DNA from 2 places in the Allobosea sp. P1_B10 genome. Region 1 is predicted to be linked to the other one. Evidence: predicted binding sites of a transcription regulator. Region 1 holds the regulator's gene; the other holds the start of a gene.
The links. The regulator PhoB, encoded in region 1, activates phosphate uptake and scavenging genes when phosphate is short. The targets are predictions, from matches to a motif close to TGTCATNNANCTGTCAT.
Positions count from the first base shown of each region.

Region 2: the regulator PhoB is predicted to act here: its motif matches at 1,519-1,535, upstream of phnD (phosphate/phosphite/phosphonate ABC transporter substrate-binding protein).

Region 1 is NZ_JBFTZP010000003.1:33,844-40,979, reverse strand. It holds gene thiM (hydroxyethylthiazole kinase) at 1-322, shown strand, start outside; gene thiE (thiamine phosphate synthase) at 319-951, shown strand; gene phoB (phosphate regulon transcriptional regulator PhoB) at 1,144-1,842, opposite strand; gene phoU (phosphate signaling complex protein PhoU) at 1,982-2,701, opposite strand; gene pstB (phosphate ABC transporter ATP-binding protein PstB) at 2,753-3,553, opposite strand; gene pstA (phosphate ABC transporter permease PstA) at 3,616-4,506, opposite strand; gene pstC (phosphate ABC transporter permease subunit PstC) at 4,520-5,491, opposite strand; gene pstS (phosphate ABC transporter substrate-binding protein PstS) at 5,658-6,683, opposite strand; gene AC1D2L_RS07665 (ATP-binding protein) at 6,784-7,136, opposite strand, start outside.
Region 2 is NZ_JBFTZP010000002.1:8,773-15,908, reverse strand. It holds gene phnC (phosphonate ABC transporter ATP-binding protein) at 1-385, opposite strand, end outside; gene phnD (phosphate/phosphite/phosphonate ABC transporter substrate-binding protein) at 422-1,471, opposite strand; gene AC1D2L_RS04740 (inositol monophosphatase family protein) at 1,825-2,616, shown strand; gene AC1D2L_RS04735 (ABC transporter ATP-binding protein) at 2,674-3,732, shown strand; gene AC1D2L_RS04730 (ABC transporter permease) at 3,729-5,372, shown strand; gene AC1D2L_RS04725 (extracellular solute-binding protein) at 5,434-6,459, shown strand; gene AC1D2L_RS04720 (GntR family transcriptional regulator) at 6,662-7,136, shown strand, end outside.

The sequences.
Region 1 (7,136 bases):
GCGCAACCTGACCTGCGTCACCACCGGCAGGGTCGACCTGATCGAGGGCGCGTCGGGCCAGTATCGCGTCGCGCATGGCCACCCGCTGATGACCAAAGTGACCGGGGTCGGCTGCGCGGCCGGCGCCCTGATCGCAGCCTGCTGCGCCGTCGAGAGCGATTTTGCCCGCGCGGCGGCGGCGGCGCTGATCGCTTATGGTATCGCCGGCGAGATCGCAGCCCAGCGCTCCAGGGGCCCCGGCAGTTTTGGCGTCGAGCTGATCGACGCGCTGGCCGCCATCGATGAAGCGACGCTGCGTGCGGGCATGGGAGAACAACAGTGAGCGTCGATATCCTGCTTTACGGCATCGTCGATCCGCAGATCGGGAGGGGTCGGTCGCTGGCAGAACTCTCCGCCGCTGCGGCTCGTGGCGGGGCCACGCTGATCCAGTACCGCGCCAAGGACGCCTCGACCCGCGAGATGGTCCGCGAGGCGCGAGCCATCAAGGCGGCGCTGGCTGGCACAGGCGTGCCGCTATTGATCAATGACCGCATCGACGTCGCGCTGGCCTCAGGCGCGGACGGCGTCCATGTCGGAGCCGACGACATGGAGCTTGCCGATGCGCGCCGCCTGCTCGGCGAAAGCGCGATCATCGGTGCCACGCTGAAAAACGCCAGCGAGTTGCCCTATCGCGGCTCGGCGCGGATCGACTATGCCTGCATCGGCGGAATCTTCGCGACGGTCCACAAGGACAATGCCGACGCACCGCTCGGGCTCGATGGCTATGCCGCGCTGCGCGAACAGGCCCGCACGGTGCTGGGCGCGCTGCCAATCGGCGCGATCGCGGGCATCACGGCGCAGAATGCGGCGAGTGTGATGGCAGCGGGAGCAGACGGCATCGCCGTGATCGGCGCGGTGTTCGGCGGCGATGATGTCGAGGGCGATACGCGCCGGCTGCGCGCGGCTCTCTGAGCGACGCACCACCGTCATTGCGAGGAGCGCAGCGACGAAGCAATCCAGCAGGGCGTAGCGCTCTACAAAGACTGGATTGCTTCGCTGCGCTCGCAATGACGACTCAGCCGATCAGACAGAGTTTTGACCGTCGTCACGGGTTCCGGGCTCGCCCCTGTGGGGCACCCCGGAATGACGACGGAGGCTGTGCCCTCAGCTGCGCGCAAACGTCTCGTCGAAGGCGTAGCCTGAGCCCCGCACCGTGCGCAGCGGGTCCTTGGCGTCGCCCGGCGTGATCGCCTTGCGCAGGCGCCCGACATGCACGTCGACCGTGCGCTCGTCGATATAGACGTCGCGGCCCCAGACGGCGTCGAGCAGCTGGGCGCGCGAATAGACGCGGCCGGGAGCCTGCATCAGGAATTCAAGCAGCCGGAACTCAGTCGGGCCCAGATGCAGCTCTGTACCGGCGCGGCGGACGCGGCGGGTGGTGCGGTCGAGTTCGAGATCGCCCGCCGTCAGCAGCCCTGCGACATGGCCGGGCTTGGCCCGGCGCAGCAGCGCCTGGATGCGCGCGATCAGTTCCGGCAGAGAGAACGGCTTGACGACATAGTCGTCGGCGCCGGTCGCCAGGCCGCGCACGCGCTCGGTCTCCTCGCCGCGTGCGGTCAGCATGATGATCGGTACGCGCTCTGTGTCGCGGCGGGTCCGCAGGCGCCGGCAAAGTTCGATTCCAGACAGCCCCGGCAGCATCCAGTCGAGCAGGACGAGGTCGGGCGTGTGGTCGCGAAGGTGCAGTTCGGCGTCGTCGCCGCGCGCGACGCTGTCGACCTCAAAGCCTTCGGCCTCCAGGTTGTAGCGCAGCAGGAGCGTCAACGGCTCCTCGTCCTCGACGATCAGGATGCGTGCGGGCATGGCGCGTTTCCGTTTGAAGACTTGACGTCATGGTCGGGCTTGACCCGACCATCTCTGGACCAATGCAATTCTGTCATGAGATTCTCGGGTCTGCGCTTCGCTTCGCCCGAGAATGACGCGTCCGCATTGGCCGTACGTATCACCGCCCCGTGACGGCCTCGACGCTGATGTCTGTGGTGTCGATCTTCGGGCGATTGAGATCGAGCGACTCGCCGGTAACCAGATAGTGGATGGTCTCGGCGATGTTGGTGGTGTGGTCGCCGATACGCTCGACGTTCTTGGCGCAGAACAGGAGATGCGTGCAGAAGGTGATGTTGCGCGGATCTTCCATCATATAGGTCAGCAGCTCGCGGAAGAGCGAGGTGTAGAGCGCATCGATCTCGCCATCACGGTGCCAGACCTCCAGCGCCTTCTGCTCATTGCCGGCGGCATAGGCGTCGAGAACGTCCTTGAGCTGGGCCTGCACCAGGCGGCTCATATGCTCGAGGCCGACCACGGCGCGATGCGGCGGCTGGAACTGGCCGGAGATAGCGACCGCGCGCTTAGCGATGTTCTTGGCGAGATCGCCGACGCGCTCGATGTCCGAGGCGATGCGGATCGCCGAGATCAGCTCGCGCAGGTCGTTGGCGAGCGGCTGGCGGCGCGCGATGGTCAGCACCGCCCGCTCCTCGACATCGCGCTGCAGGTTGTCGAGCCGCTGGTCGGCGGCGATCACCTTCTGCGCCAGGGTGGTGTCGCGACGCACCAGCGCGACGGTGGAATCGCCGAGCATGCGCTCGGACATGCCGCCCATCTCGGCAAGGCTGCGGCGCAGCGATTCCAGTTCGGCGTCATAGGAGCGGACGATGTGGTCGGACATGGCGTTATTCCCTTGGCGGCGCGGGCTGGAGAGCGGATCGTCTGGAACGCTTCAGCCGAAGCGGCCGGTCACGTAGTCCTGCGTCTGCCTCTTATGCGGGTTCATGAAGATGGTGTTGGTCGGCGCGAACTCGATGACCTCGCCGAGATACATGAAGGCGGTGTACTGCGAGATACGAGCCGCCTGCTGCATGTTGTGGGTCACGATGACGATCGTGAAGTCGGTCTTCAACTGCTCCAGCAGGTCCTCGATCTTGCCGGTCGAGATCGGGTCCAGCGCCGAGGTCGGCTCGTCGAACAGGATGACCTCGGGGCGCTGCGCGATGGTGCGCGCAATGCACAGCCGCTGCTGCTGTCCGCCCGACAGGCCCATGCCGGAGGCCTTGAGCTTGTCCTTGACCTCGTCCCAGAGCGCGGCGCGACGCAGGGCGCCCTCGACGCGGTCGTCGAGCTCGGATTTCGGCGGCTTCTCGTAGAGGCGGATGCCGAAGGCGACGTTGTCGTAGATCGACATCGGGAAGGGCGTCGGCTTCTGGAAGACCATGCCGATGCGCGAGCGCAGCTCGTTGACGTCGATATCGTTGGAGATGACGTTGCGCCCGTCGAGCATGACCTCGCCGGTGGCCCGCTGCTCGGGATAGAGCGAGTAGATGCGGTTGAAGATGCGCAGCAGGGTCGACTTGCCGCAGCCCGAGGGGCCGATCAGCGCCGTGACATGGCGGTCGCGGAAATCGAGGTTCACGCCCTTCAGGGCCTTGTGCTCGCCATAGTAGAAATCGAGGTTCTTGACCGCGATCCGCACCGGGGCTTCGGCATCGAGCGTCTGCGGGGAGAGTTCAAGGGTCGAAAGCATCGACAGGTTCCTTCAGATCGGACGCGACGGGGTCTGACGTCGGGCTGTTGTTTTGCGGCGGCTTATCTGGAGCCGCGCACTATGCGGCGGGCGATGAGCGAGAGCACGAGGATCGAGACCGTGATGATCAGCGAGCCCGCCCAGGCGAGCTGCTGCCAGTTCTCGTAAGGGGCCGAGGCGAACTGGTAGATCGTCACCGGCAGGTTGGAGACGCCGCCGACCAGCGAGGGCGAGAACCAGAAATTGTTGTTCAGCGCGGTGAAGAGCAGGGGCGCGGTCTCGCCGGCGATGCGGGCGAGCGCCAGCAGGATGCCGGTGACCATGCCCGATTTCGCGGCGCGCCAGGTCACCGAGGTGATCACGACGGAGGGTGGGGCGCCGAGCGCGGCACCGGCCTCGCGCAGCGGCGCCGGGACCAGACGCAGCATGTCCTCGGTGGTGCGCACGATGACGGGGATCGCGATGATGCCGAGCGCGACGCCGCCGGCCCAGCCGGAATAGCCGCGGAAGGGCTCGACCAGCACGACATAGACGAACAGGCCGATCAGGATCGAGGGCGCCGACAGCAGGATGTCGTTGACGAAGCGGATCAGGTTGGCGAGCTTCGAGCCGCGGCCGTACTCGGCGAGATAGGTGCCCGCGAGCACCCCGATCGGGGTCGCGACGACAATGCCGAGGAAGGTCAGCACGACGGAGCCGACGATGGCGTTGGCGAGGCCGCCACCTTCCGAGCCCGGCCCGGGCATGGTCTGGGTGAAGGTCGCGGCGGAGAGACCGCCGATGCCCTTCACGACCAGCATGCCGAGGATCCAGAACAGGACGAAGATCGCGACGAAAGTGAAGCCGGCGGCGGTGAGCTTCATCAGGCGGTCGGCGGTGCGGCGCGACTGGCGCACGCGGCCCCAGGGGGCATGCGGCAATTCGCGGACGGTGGAGGGTGTCGTCATGCTCATGATCGGCTTCCGCTCAATAGGCCTTGACGCGCGAGACGAGGATGCGCGCGATGACGAGGACGACGAAGGTGACGAAGAACAGGATGCAGCCGAGCGCGATCAGGGCGTTGAGCTGCAGGCCCATCGCCTCGTTGAACTCGTTGGCGATGCGCGAGGCGATGGTCGAGCCTGGATCCATGATCGAGGCCGAGAGCCGGTTGGCGTTGCCGACCACGAAGGTCACGGCCATGGTCTCACCGAGCGCGCGTCCCAGCCCCAGCATGATCGCGCCGATGATCGAGACACCGGCCTGCGGCACGAGCACATGGCGCACGACCTCCCAGGTCGTGGCGCCGATGCCATAGGCGCTCTCGCGCAGCACGGAGGGGATCTGCTCAAGCATGTCGCGGGTGATCGAGGCGATGAAGGGGATGATCATGAAGGCGAGGATGAAGCCGGCCGTGAGAATGCCGAGCCCCGAGGGCGAGCGCGCATAGAGCACCGTGCCGACCAGCGGGATGCCCTCGACGATGTTCGAGAGCGGCACCTGCACATAGGCCGCAAACAGCGGCACGAACACGAACAGCCCCCACATGCCGTAGATGATCGACGGCACGGCTGCGAGCAGCTCAATGGCGGTCGAGACCGGCTGCTTGAACCAGGGCGGCGCGAGCTGCGTGAGATAGACGGCGATGCCCAGCGAGAGCGGGACGCCGATGACCAGCGCGATCAGCGCGGTGGCGAGCGTGCCGACGATGGCGGGCCAGGCACCGTACTGGTCGTTCTGGGTGTCCCAGACGCTCGAAGTGATGAAGCTGAGGCCGAATTCGCGGAAGGCCGGCCAGCCGCCGATCACCATAGAGAGCATGATGCCGGCGAGCAGCACGAGCACGAGCAGCGCCGCCAGGAAGCTGGCATTGCGGAAGACGAGGTCGAAGGTGCCCTTCGGCGTTTTGCGCACGGCCGGGGCGGGTGATCCGGTCATCATCTGTGTCACGGCGGTCATCCGCTGGTACTCCGGTCTCGTCGGTTAGATAGGCGCAGGCAGATCAACCATCAGGCAAACCGCCTCCAGGCCTCGTGCTGAAACACCGCGGCGCGGCTCATCAGGTAAGGGCTGAGAGCGTAGGCGGCGAAGCGGGTGTCCCCGCTTCGCCCTGGCACGTCAATCCTCAGAAGATCGGCTTGCCGGTCGGGTCGGTGACGCCCTTCCAGGCGTTGCGGACCTGGTCCTTCACGGCGCCCGGGAGCGGCACGTAATCGAGATCGAGGGCGAGCTTGTCGCCGTTCTTGTAGGCCCAGTCGATGAACTTCAGGGCAGCCTGGGTCTCTTCCGGCTTGTCGGGCTTGGCATAGACCAGGAGGAAGGTGGCCGAGGTGATCGGCCAGGCCTGCGCGCCCTTCTGGTTGTTCAGCGAGATGCCGAAGCCGGGAGCCTCGTTCCAATTGGCGTTGGCAGCGGCGGCCTGGAACGACTTGTCGTCGGGGGCCGGGAAGTTGCCGTCGGCGTTCTGGACCAGGGCATGCGAGAGCTTGTTCTGCTTGGCATAGGCGGATTCGACGTAGCCGATCGAGTTGGCGACCTGCTTCACCGAGGCCGAGACGCCCTCATTGCCCTTGCCGCCGATGCCGACAGCCCACTGGACCGACGCGTTGGCGCCGACCTTGGACTTCCAGTCGGCCGAAACGCGAGAGAGATAGTCGGTGAACACGAAGGTCGTGCCCGATCCGTCCGAGCGGTAGACGGGGTTGATGTTGGCGTCGGGCAGGGTCAGGCCGGAATTGATCGCGGTGATCTTCGGGTCGTTCCACTTCTTGATCGTGCCGAGATAGATCTCGGCGACGATCGGGCCCGTGAGCTTGAGCTTGCCGGGCTCGACGCCGGCAATGTTCACGGCGGGGACGACGCCGCCCATCACGGTCGGGAACTGGATCAGGCCGGACTTCTCGAGGTCATCGCCCTTGAGAGGCGCGTCGGTGGCGCCGAAGGCGACCGTCTTGGCCTTGATCTGGCGGATGCCGCCACCGGAGCCGATCGACTGATAGTTGAGACCGATATTGGTCTCCTTCTTGTAGGCCTCGGCCCACTTCGAATAAATCGGGAAGGGGAAGGTCGCGCCAGCGCCGGTGATGTCGGCGGCCACAGCCACGCCGGACAGACCGAGCGTCGCGGCCGCGAGAATGAGAATTTTGCGCATTGAGATGTCCTCTCTGGGTCGCACGTCTTAGCGAGCCTGTCAGAACACCTTCTGTATGACACCTACATGACAGATCGTCATTATCGCTGTCACAAAGGGCTCAGGCCTGGGCCCGCGGCGCGCTGCCCTGGCGCGGGAATACCGCGCGGAGGGTCGCACCCGCCCCCTGCGCGCTCTCGATCGCCAGGCGGCCGCGATGGCGCAGCACGATGTGCTTGACGATGGCGAGGCCCAGCCCCGTGCCCCCGGCTTCGCGGCTCGCGGCGGTGTCGACGCGGTAGAAGCGCTCGGTCAGGCGCGGCAGGTGCTCGGGCGCGATGCCGGGACCATCGTCGCGCACGCTGACGCTGACCTCGACCGGCCCCTCGACGACATCGATGGCGACCTCGCCCCCGCGCTTGCCGTATTTGATGGCGTTCTCGACGAGGTTCTCCATCAGCCGCAGCAACTCAT
Region 2 (7,136 bases), on a different contig from region 1:
GTCGCGTCCAGGCGCGCCAGACCGGGACGTAACCCAACCGTCCGCACAGCACGTTTTCGATCACGGTCAGGCGCTCGACCAGATTGTATTCCTGGAAGACCATGCCCAGCCGGCGGCGCGCCTGGCGCAGCGCCTCGCCCTGGAGTTTCGCCAAATCGACGCCGCCGAGCACGATCGAGCCCGATGTCGGGTCGACCAGGCGGTTGATGCAGCGGATCAGCGTCGACTTGCCGGTTCCCGACGGACCGATGATCGCGACGATGCCGGGCTCCGACACCTCCAGCGAGATGTCGCGGAGCACGGGTTGGCCGGGCCGATACTCTTTGACCAGGTTTCGAATGACGAGCGCCCGGCCCTGGCCGGACGCCTCAGGCAGGGCGCTCATGGATCGTGAACCTGGTTTGAGGACTGCGTCGCGCGATCAGGGAGCCTTGGCAGGCGCGGCCTTCTTCTTGGCCATCTCGTCGGCCTCGCGCTTGGCCTCGATCTCGTAGGCGGACTTGTTGTACGGCGTGCCCGATTTCTCGGCGACTTCGCGCACCACCGCCCAGTCCTTCTGGTAGCTGATCGGCAGGAAGCGGTCGTCGCCGTTGAACTCCTTGGTCATTTCCGGAGTGAAGCGGAAGGAGAAGAAGCAGTCCGTCAGCTTCTTGGCGAGCTCGGGTTTCAGATCGTGGGCGTAGGCGAAGGACGAGGTCGGGAAGATCGGGCTGCGATAGATCTCGCGCACGTCTTCCTTCTTGATCGTGCCGCGCACGATCATGCGCTCATAGACGTCGCCGGCGACCGCACCCATGTCGTAGTCGCCCGATACGACGCCGAGCAACGACTTGTCGTGCCCGCCCGACATGAGCGGCTTGTAGTCGGTGTCGGCGGTCAGCCCCTGTTCCGGGAAAAGCACGCGTGGCGCGAGATTGCCGGAGTTCGACGAGGGCGAGGTGTGGGCGACCTTCTTGCCCTTGAGATCGGACAGCTTCTGGAAGGGGCTCGACGCCTTGACCACCGCGACGAGGTTGTAGCCACGCACCTCGGTCCCCGCCCCTTTGGCCGCGAACGGCACTGCACCTGCGAGATTGACCGCGAAGCCAGTCGGCCCGGTCGAGAAGCCGGCGAAATGCAGGCGGCCCGAGCGCATCGCCTCGATCTCGGCAGAGTTCGACTGCACGGGGTAGTAGACAATGCGCTTGCCGGTGCAGGTCGCGAGATGGTCGGTCAGCGGCTTGAAGATGTTGGCGTAGACGGCAGGGTCCTCGACCGGGGTATAGGCCCAGACCAGCGCGGACGGGTCCTTCCACTTCTTCGGGTCGGTCGGCGCGTCGGCCACCAGATCCTTGTTCGCGTCGCAATACAGCGTGTCGAGCTGGCCACTGGCGGGGCAGGCCTCCTGCGCATTGGCGGGGGCGACGGAACCGGCGCCCAGAGCGAGCAGCAAGGAGGTCGTGGCGGCGAGATGCGGTAGCTTGAAGCTCATGGAACGGTCCTCCCGAGGCGCCTATTGTCTGGCTTCCCTTTGGTATGTGACATAAAACTGTCACATTCCACCCGCGCCGGCCGGAGCCGACTAAGACTTAAGGCGAATACGACAGCCCCGCTTATGCCCTCGACGGTCGCGCCACGGCCACGTCGGTGCCGGCCCGATCGTCTCCGGAAACCCGTACCGGGCCGCAAATTCGCCGTTTATGGGCGCCCGCGAGCGAAGTGACGCTGAAACGGGTTTGACCCGCGTCCGGCTAGCATCGTCCGCCGGAAACCACAGGGCCTCTCGCCTCAGTCCTTCAGATTGTATATCATCTACAAAATGACACCGGGTGGGGGAGCTTGGTTGTGATCGCGAGTGATGAGAACAGCTGGCTGGCCTTCGCGGACCTGATGGTCGCCGAGAGCGGCTCGATCCTGCGTGATGCGGCATCCGTTCGCCCGGACGTCGAGGTCAAGCCGGACCGCAGCTTCGTCACGGCGCTGGATGCGCGGATCGAACGCCGCCTGCGCGAGATGATCGCCGATCGGTTCCCGCGCCATGGCATCATCGGCGAGGAGGACGAACCGATCAATCCGGACGCCGAGTTCGTCTGGGTGCTCGATCCCATCGACGGCACCGCAGCCTTCATCGCCGGCATGCCGGTCTATGGCACCCTGATCTCCCTGATGCGCGATGGCGTGCCGATCCTGGGCGTCATCGACCACCCGGTGACCGGCGACCGCTGGATCGGCTTCGAGGGCCGTTCCACGACGCATAACGGCGCGCCTTGCCGGACCCGCGCCTGCGGCGGCCTGGCCGAGGCGATCATCTCCGCCAGCAATCCCGATTTCTTCGACGACGAGGAGCGCCCGGCGCTCGACGCCATGCGCGCCGCGACCGCCTGGCGGATCTGGGGCGGCGCCTGCATGAGCTACGGGCTGCTCGCCTCGGGGCGCACCGACGCCGCCATCGACACCCGCCTCAAGCTCTGGGACTTTGCGCCCTTCCGCCCGATCCTCGAAGGCGCCGGCGGCATCATCACCGACTGGGAGGGCGCTCCGATCACGCAGCAGACGGGCAAGCGAATTCTGGCGGCCGGCGATCCGGCGCGCCATCGCGACGCCCTGCGCCTGGTCGAACAGGCCATGAAGAACTGACATCACCGGCTCCGAGACGGCGACGATCCGCCGGGGCGGCCATTGCGGAGGGGTAACATGGGTATCGCGATCGAGGACCTCGCCGTGGCTTATGGCGGGCAAAGGGTGATCGACGGCCTCGAGCTCACGATCGAGCCCGGCTCCTTCTTCACCCTTCTCGGCCCCAGCGGCTGCGGCAAGACCACGCTGTTGCGCACGATCGCCGGCTTTATCACCGCCGAGCGCGGCCGCCTGCGCTTCGGCGACAAGGACGTCACGCATCTGCCGCCGCACAAACGCGACATCGGCATGGTGTTCCAGGACTACGCGCTCTTCCCCGACAAGACCGTTTTCGACAACGTCGCCTATGGCCTGCGCGCGCGAAAGCAGCCGGAAAGCCAGGTCAAGGCCAAGGTCGGCGCGGCGCTGGAACGCGTCGGGCTCGGTCATCTCGGCAATCGCCACCCGGCCGCGCTTTCGGGCGGCCAGCGCCAGCGTGTCGCGCTGGCCCGCGCGCTCGTCATCCAGCCTCTGGTGCTGCTGATGGACGAGCCCTTGTCCAATCTCGACGCGAAGCTGCGCGTCCAGGTCCGCGAGACCATCGTCGAACTGCAGCGCGAGGCGAAGATCACCACGGTCTTCGTCACGCATGACCGCGAGGAAGCGCTCGCTATGTCCGATCGCATCGGCGTGATGAACCAGGGCCGGCTCGAGCAGGTCGGCAGCCCCGCCGCGATCTATCGCGAACCCAGGACCGGCTATGTCGCCGACTTCGTCGGCGGCGCCAATCTGGTCGAGGTCGCGACGCAGGCGCGCCAGGCAGGCGAAGTCGGTGCAATCTCCCTCGATGGCGCGCCGATCAACGCCCGCGCTCCGTCGGCGCTCGCCGCCGGCAAGGCCATTCTCGTCGCGCGGCCAGAGGATATCGAACTGACCGAGCCTGGCCGGGACGGCGCGCTGCCGGCGACCGTCGCCCATCGTCAGTATCTCGGTGGCAAGACCAGCTACAAGATCATGCTCGCCAGCGGCCGCAGCGTTGCGGTCGATCTCCAGAACGGCGCACATGACCGCTTCGAGCCCGGGGCGTCGGTCGGGCTCGTCTTCGATCCCAACAAGACCCTGGTGCTGGCGTCGTGACCGCGCAGCTGCGCTCGGTCTGGTTCTGGTTCTCGGCGCTGGCGCTCGCGATCCTGGCCGTGTTTCTGCTTTATCCGCTGTTCAACGTCCTGACCGGCAGCTTCGGCGGGGCGAGCGGGCGCTCCGGCTGGAGCATGGTCGCCGGCGATCCGAAATACGCCGCCGCGATCGTCAACACGATCCTGCTCGGCATAGCCGTCACGATCACGACGACGCTGATCGGCGTGCCGCTGGCCTATTTTACAGCGCGCTTCGAGTTTCCTGGCAAAAGCATCGTCGCCGTACTCCCGCTGGTCACGCTGGTGATACCCGAGGTCATCGCCGCACAGACCTGGCTCATGATGCTGGGGAATAACGGTTTCATCACGCGCTGGCTCGGCGCGCGCGGCATGGACATCCCGAGCTTCTACGGCTGGCCCGGCCTGATCACGGTGATGACCTTCACCTATTACACCTATGTCTATATCGGCACCCTGGCCGCGATCCGCGGCTTCGACGTCCAGCTCGAGGAGGCCGCCCAGAGCCTCGGCACCTCCCCTGCCCGCTCTCGGCTGAAGGTCATGTTGCCGGTGGTTCTGCCGGCGGTGCTGGCAAGCGCGCTCCTCGTCTTCACCCTCGTCGTCGGGAATTTTGCCACCGCCACCATCCTGGGCAGCCGCGTGCCACTGCTCTCGGTGCTGACCTATCAGGCCGCCGTCGCCGAAGGCGGCTCCGATCCTGTGATGCAGTCGACCCTTGCGACCGTCTCGATCGCGCTCGTCATGATCGTCCTGTTCGCGCAACGCTGGATCGTCTCGCGCGGCCGCCACGAGGTGACGCAGGGCCGCGGCGCACGCGCCGAACGTTTGCGCGGGGTGGCGGGCCTCGTCACGGGGCTCCTGGCCGGCGTCATCGTCGTCGTCTCGCTGCTGCCGCTTGGCTCGATCCTGGTCGGCGCCTTCACCGTGTCGCGCGGCCCGGTCATGCGCTGGGGCGAATGGACCACGACCCATGTTGAGCGGCTGTTCCGGCTGGCTCCCGACCCGGTCCTGAACACGCTCGCCTATTCTGCCGTGGCGACGGTGATCGGCATCACCTTCAGCGCGCTGGTGAGCTATCTGATCGTCAAGAAGCGCAACATCCTGACGCCGCTGCTGGACTATCTCACCGCCCTGCCGCTCGCGCTGTCAGGCACCATCATCGGCATAGGCCTGCTGATGTCCTTCAACACGGGCTTCCTGCCGATAACCGGGACCGCGAGCATCATCGTGCTGGCCTATGTCGTGCGCCGCCTTCCGTTCGGCATCCGCAACTCGTCATCGACGCTCTACAATATCCCGAACTCCATCGAGGAGGCCTCGATCAGCCTCGGCGTGCCGCCGGTGGCCACCTTCTTCAAGGTCGTGCTGCCGCTGATGCTGCCGGCCGTCGCGGCCGCGGCCGTGCTGACCTGGACGACCACGGTCGCCGAACTCTCCGCCTCGATCATCGTCTATTCCGGCGGCCGCGAGACCATGCCGATCCAGATCTACAAGCTGATCGACTCCAATCTGATGGCGCAGGCCTCGGCATACGGGCTGGTGCTGGTCGCGGTGATCCTGATTCCCATCATCGTCGCCACCCGCGTCTTCAAGATCGACCTGTTCTCGTCGAAGAGCTGAACCGGGACATTTGAAATTCGGCCGGCCGACATCCCGCGGCGGCCTTACAGAGGGGAAAACCATGAAGGGACCCGCCATGACCGCAACCATCGACCGCCGCACCCTGCTCGCCGGGCTTGCCGGCCTCGCAGCCGCGCCGAGCCTCAGCCCCGCCCTGGCGCAGGGCGCCTCCGGCTCCGTCGTGCTCTACACCTCCAACAATGCTCAGGCGGTCGACTCGATCCTCGGCGTCGCCAAGGAGAAGCTGCCCAACCTGAAGATCAGCACGATCACCGGAGGCTCGGGCCAGCTTCTACGCCGCATCGAGGCGGAAGCCGCCAAGCCTCAGGCCGACCTGTTCTGGAGTTCGAGCGCCAACACGCTGGGCGCCTTCACGCAGCTGTTCGAGCCCTATTCCTCTCCCGAGGCCGCCAGCATCCCGGCCGCGCTGCGCCACCCGCAAAACCTCTGGACTGCCTCGAACGTCCATCTCGTCGTCGCCATGGTCAACAAGAACCAGCTCGGCGGCACCGCGTCTCCCAAGACCTGGAAAGACCTGATCGACCCCGCCTTCAAGGGCAAGATCATCATTGCCGACCCCGCCAACAGCTCGACCGCCTATACGATCCTCTGGGGCGTCGACAAGCTGCTCGGCCCCGATGCGCTGAAGGCCCTGGCCCTCAATCTCACCGTATCGAGCGCCGCCTCGACCGTGCTGCGCGCCGTCGCGCAGGGCGAATATTCGGTCGGCCTGACCTTCGAGTCGAACGCCTATGCCTATGTCGCCGGCGGCCAGCGCGAGATCTCGCTGCTCTATCCCGCGGACGGCACCTTCCAGACCCCCGAGTTCCAGGTGCTGGTGAAGGGTGCTCCCGCCGGCGTCGCGGCGCGCTCCGCCTATGACCTGATGCTCTCCAAGGAGGTCCAGATCGCGCTGCTGGAGAACGCGTTCCGTCGCCCCAGCCGCTCGGACATCGACGTCTCCAAGCATGTCGAATTGCCCGCCATCGGCAGCGTCAAGATCTTCGAGATCGACGAGGCCGACGCCGCCGCCAAGCGCGACGAATTCCTCAAGCGCTGGCAGTCCTACGCCAGCGCCGCAAAATGACAGCCACCGAGTGAGCTTCGCCTAGCGACCACCGCGCGGCGATCAGCAGGGTGCAAACCTCCTCCCGCGCGACCATGTGGCCGTGCGGGAGCCTCAGGCCAGGGACGTCACCGAAGCGTCACGTGCCGGGTGTAGATGATCTACAATCCACCAACCGATGGCGCGCTTCCCGCGAGGCGCGAATTTGGGAGCATGTCCTTTCATGGCCGCAGACGCGCAGCCGATACGTAAGGGCCTGCAGCACAAGACACTTGCGGAGGCGGTAACTGCCGAGCTGCGCCGCCGCATCCTCGACGGCGAAATCCCCGCCGGCATGCAACTGCGCCAGGGTGCGCTCGCGGAAGAGCTTGGCACGAGCCGCATCCCTCTGCGCGAAGCCTTCCTGCAGCTCGAGGGTGAAGGCCTCGTCAAGGTCAACGCCCATCGTGGCGCGGTCGTCGCGCAGCTGAGCTCGGAGCAGATCGACGAACTCTTCGAACTGCGCGCCACCCTGGAGCCGCTGCTGCTGCGGCATTCGGCCCCGATGCTGACGGCCGAGGACTACAGTGGGATCGATGCGCTCCTCGATGAGTACACGCATGAGCTCAGGCTCCAGAACGTGCGCCGCTGGGGCGAGCTCAACGCCGCCTTCCACCGCCAGCTCTACCGCCATGCGCGCCGGCCCCGCGCCATGGCGC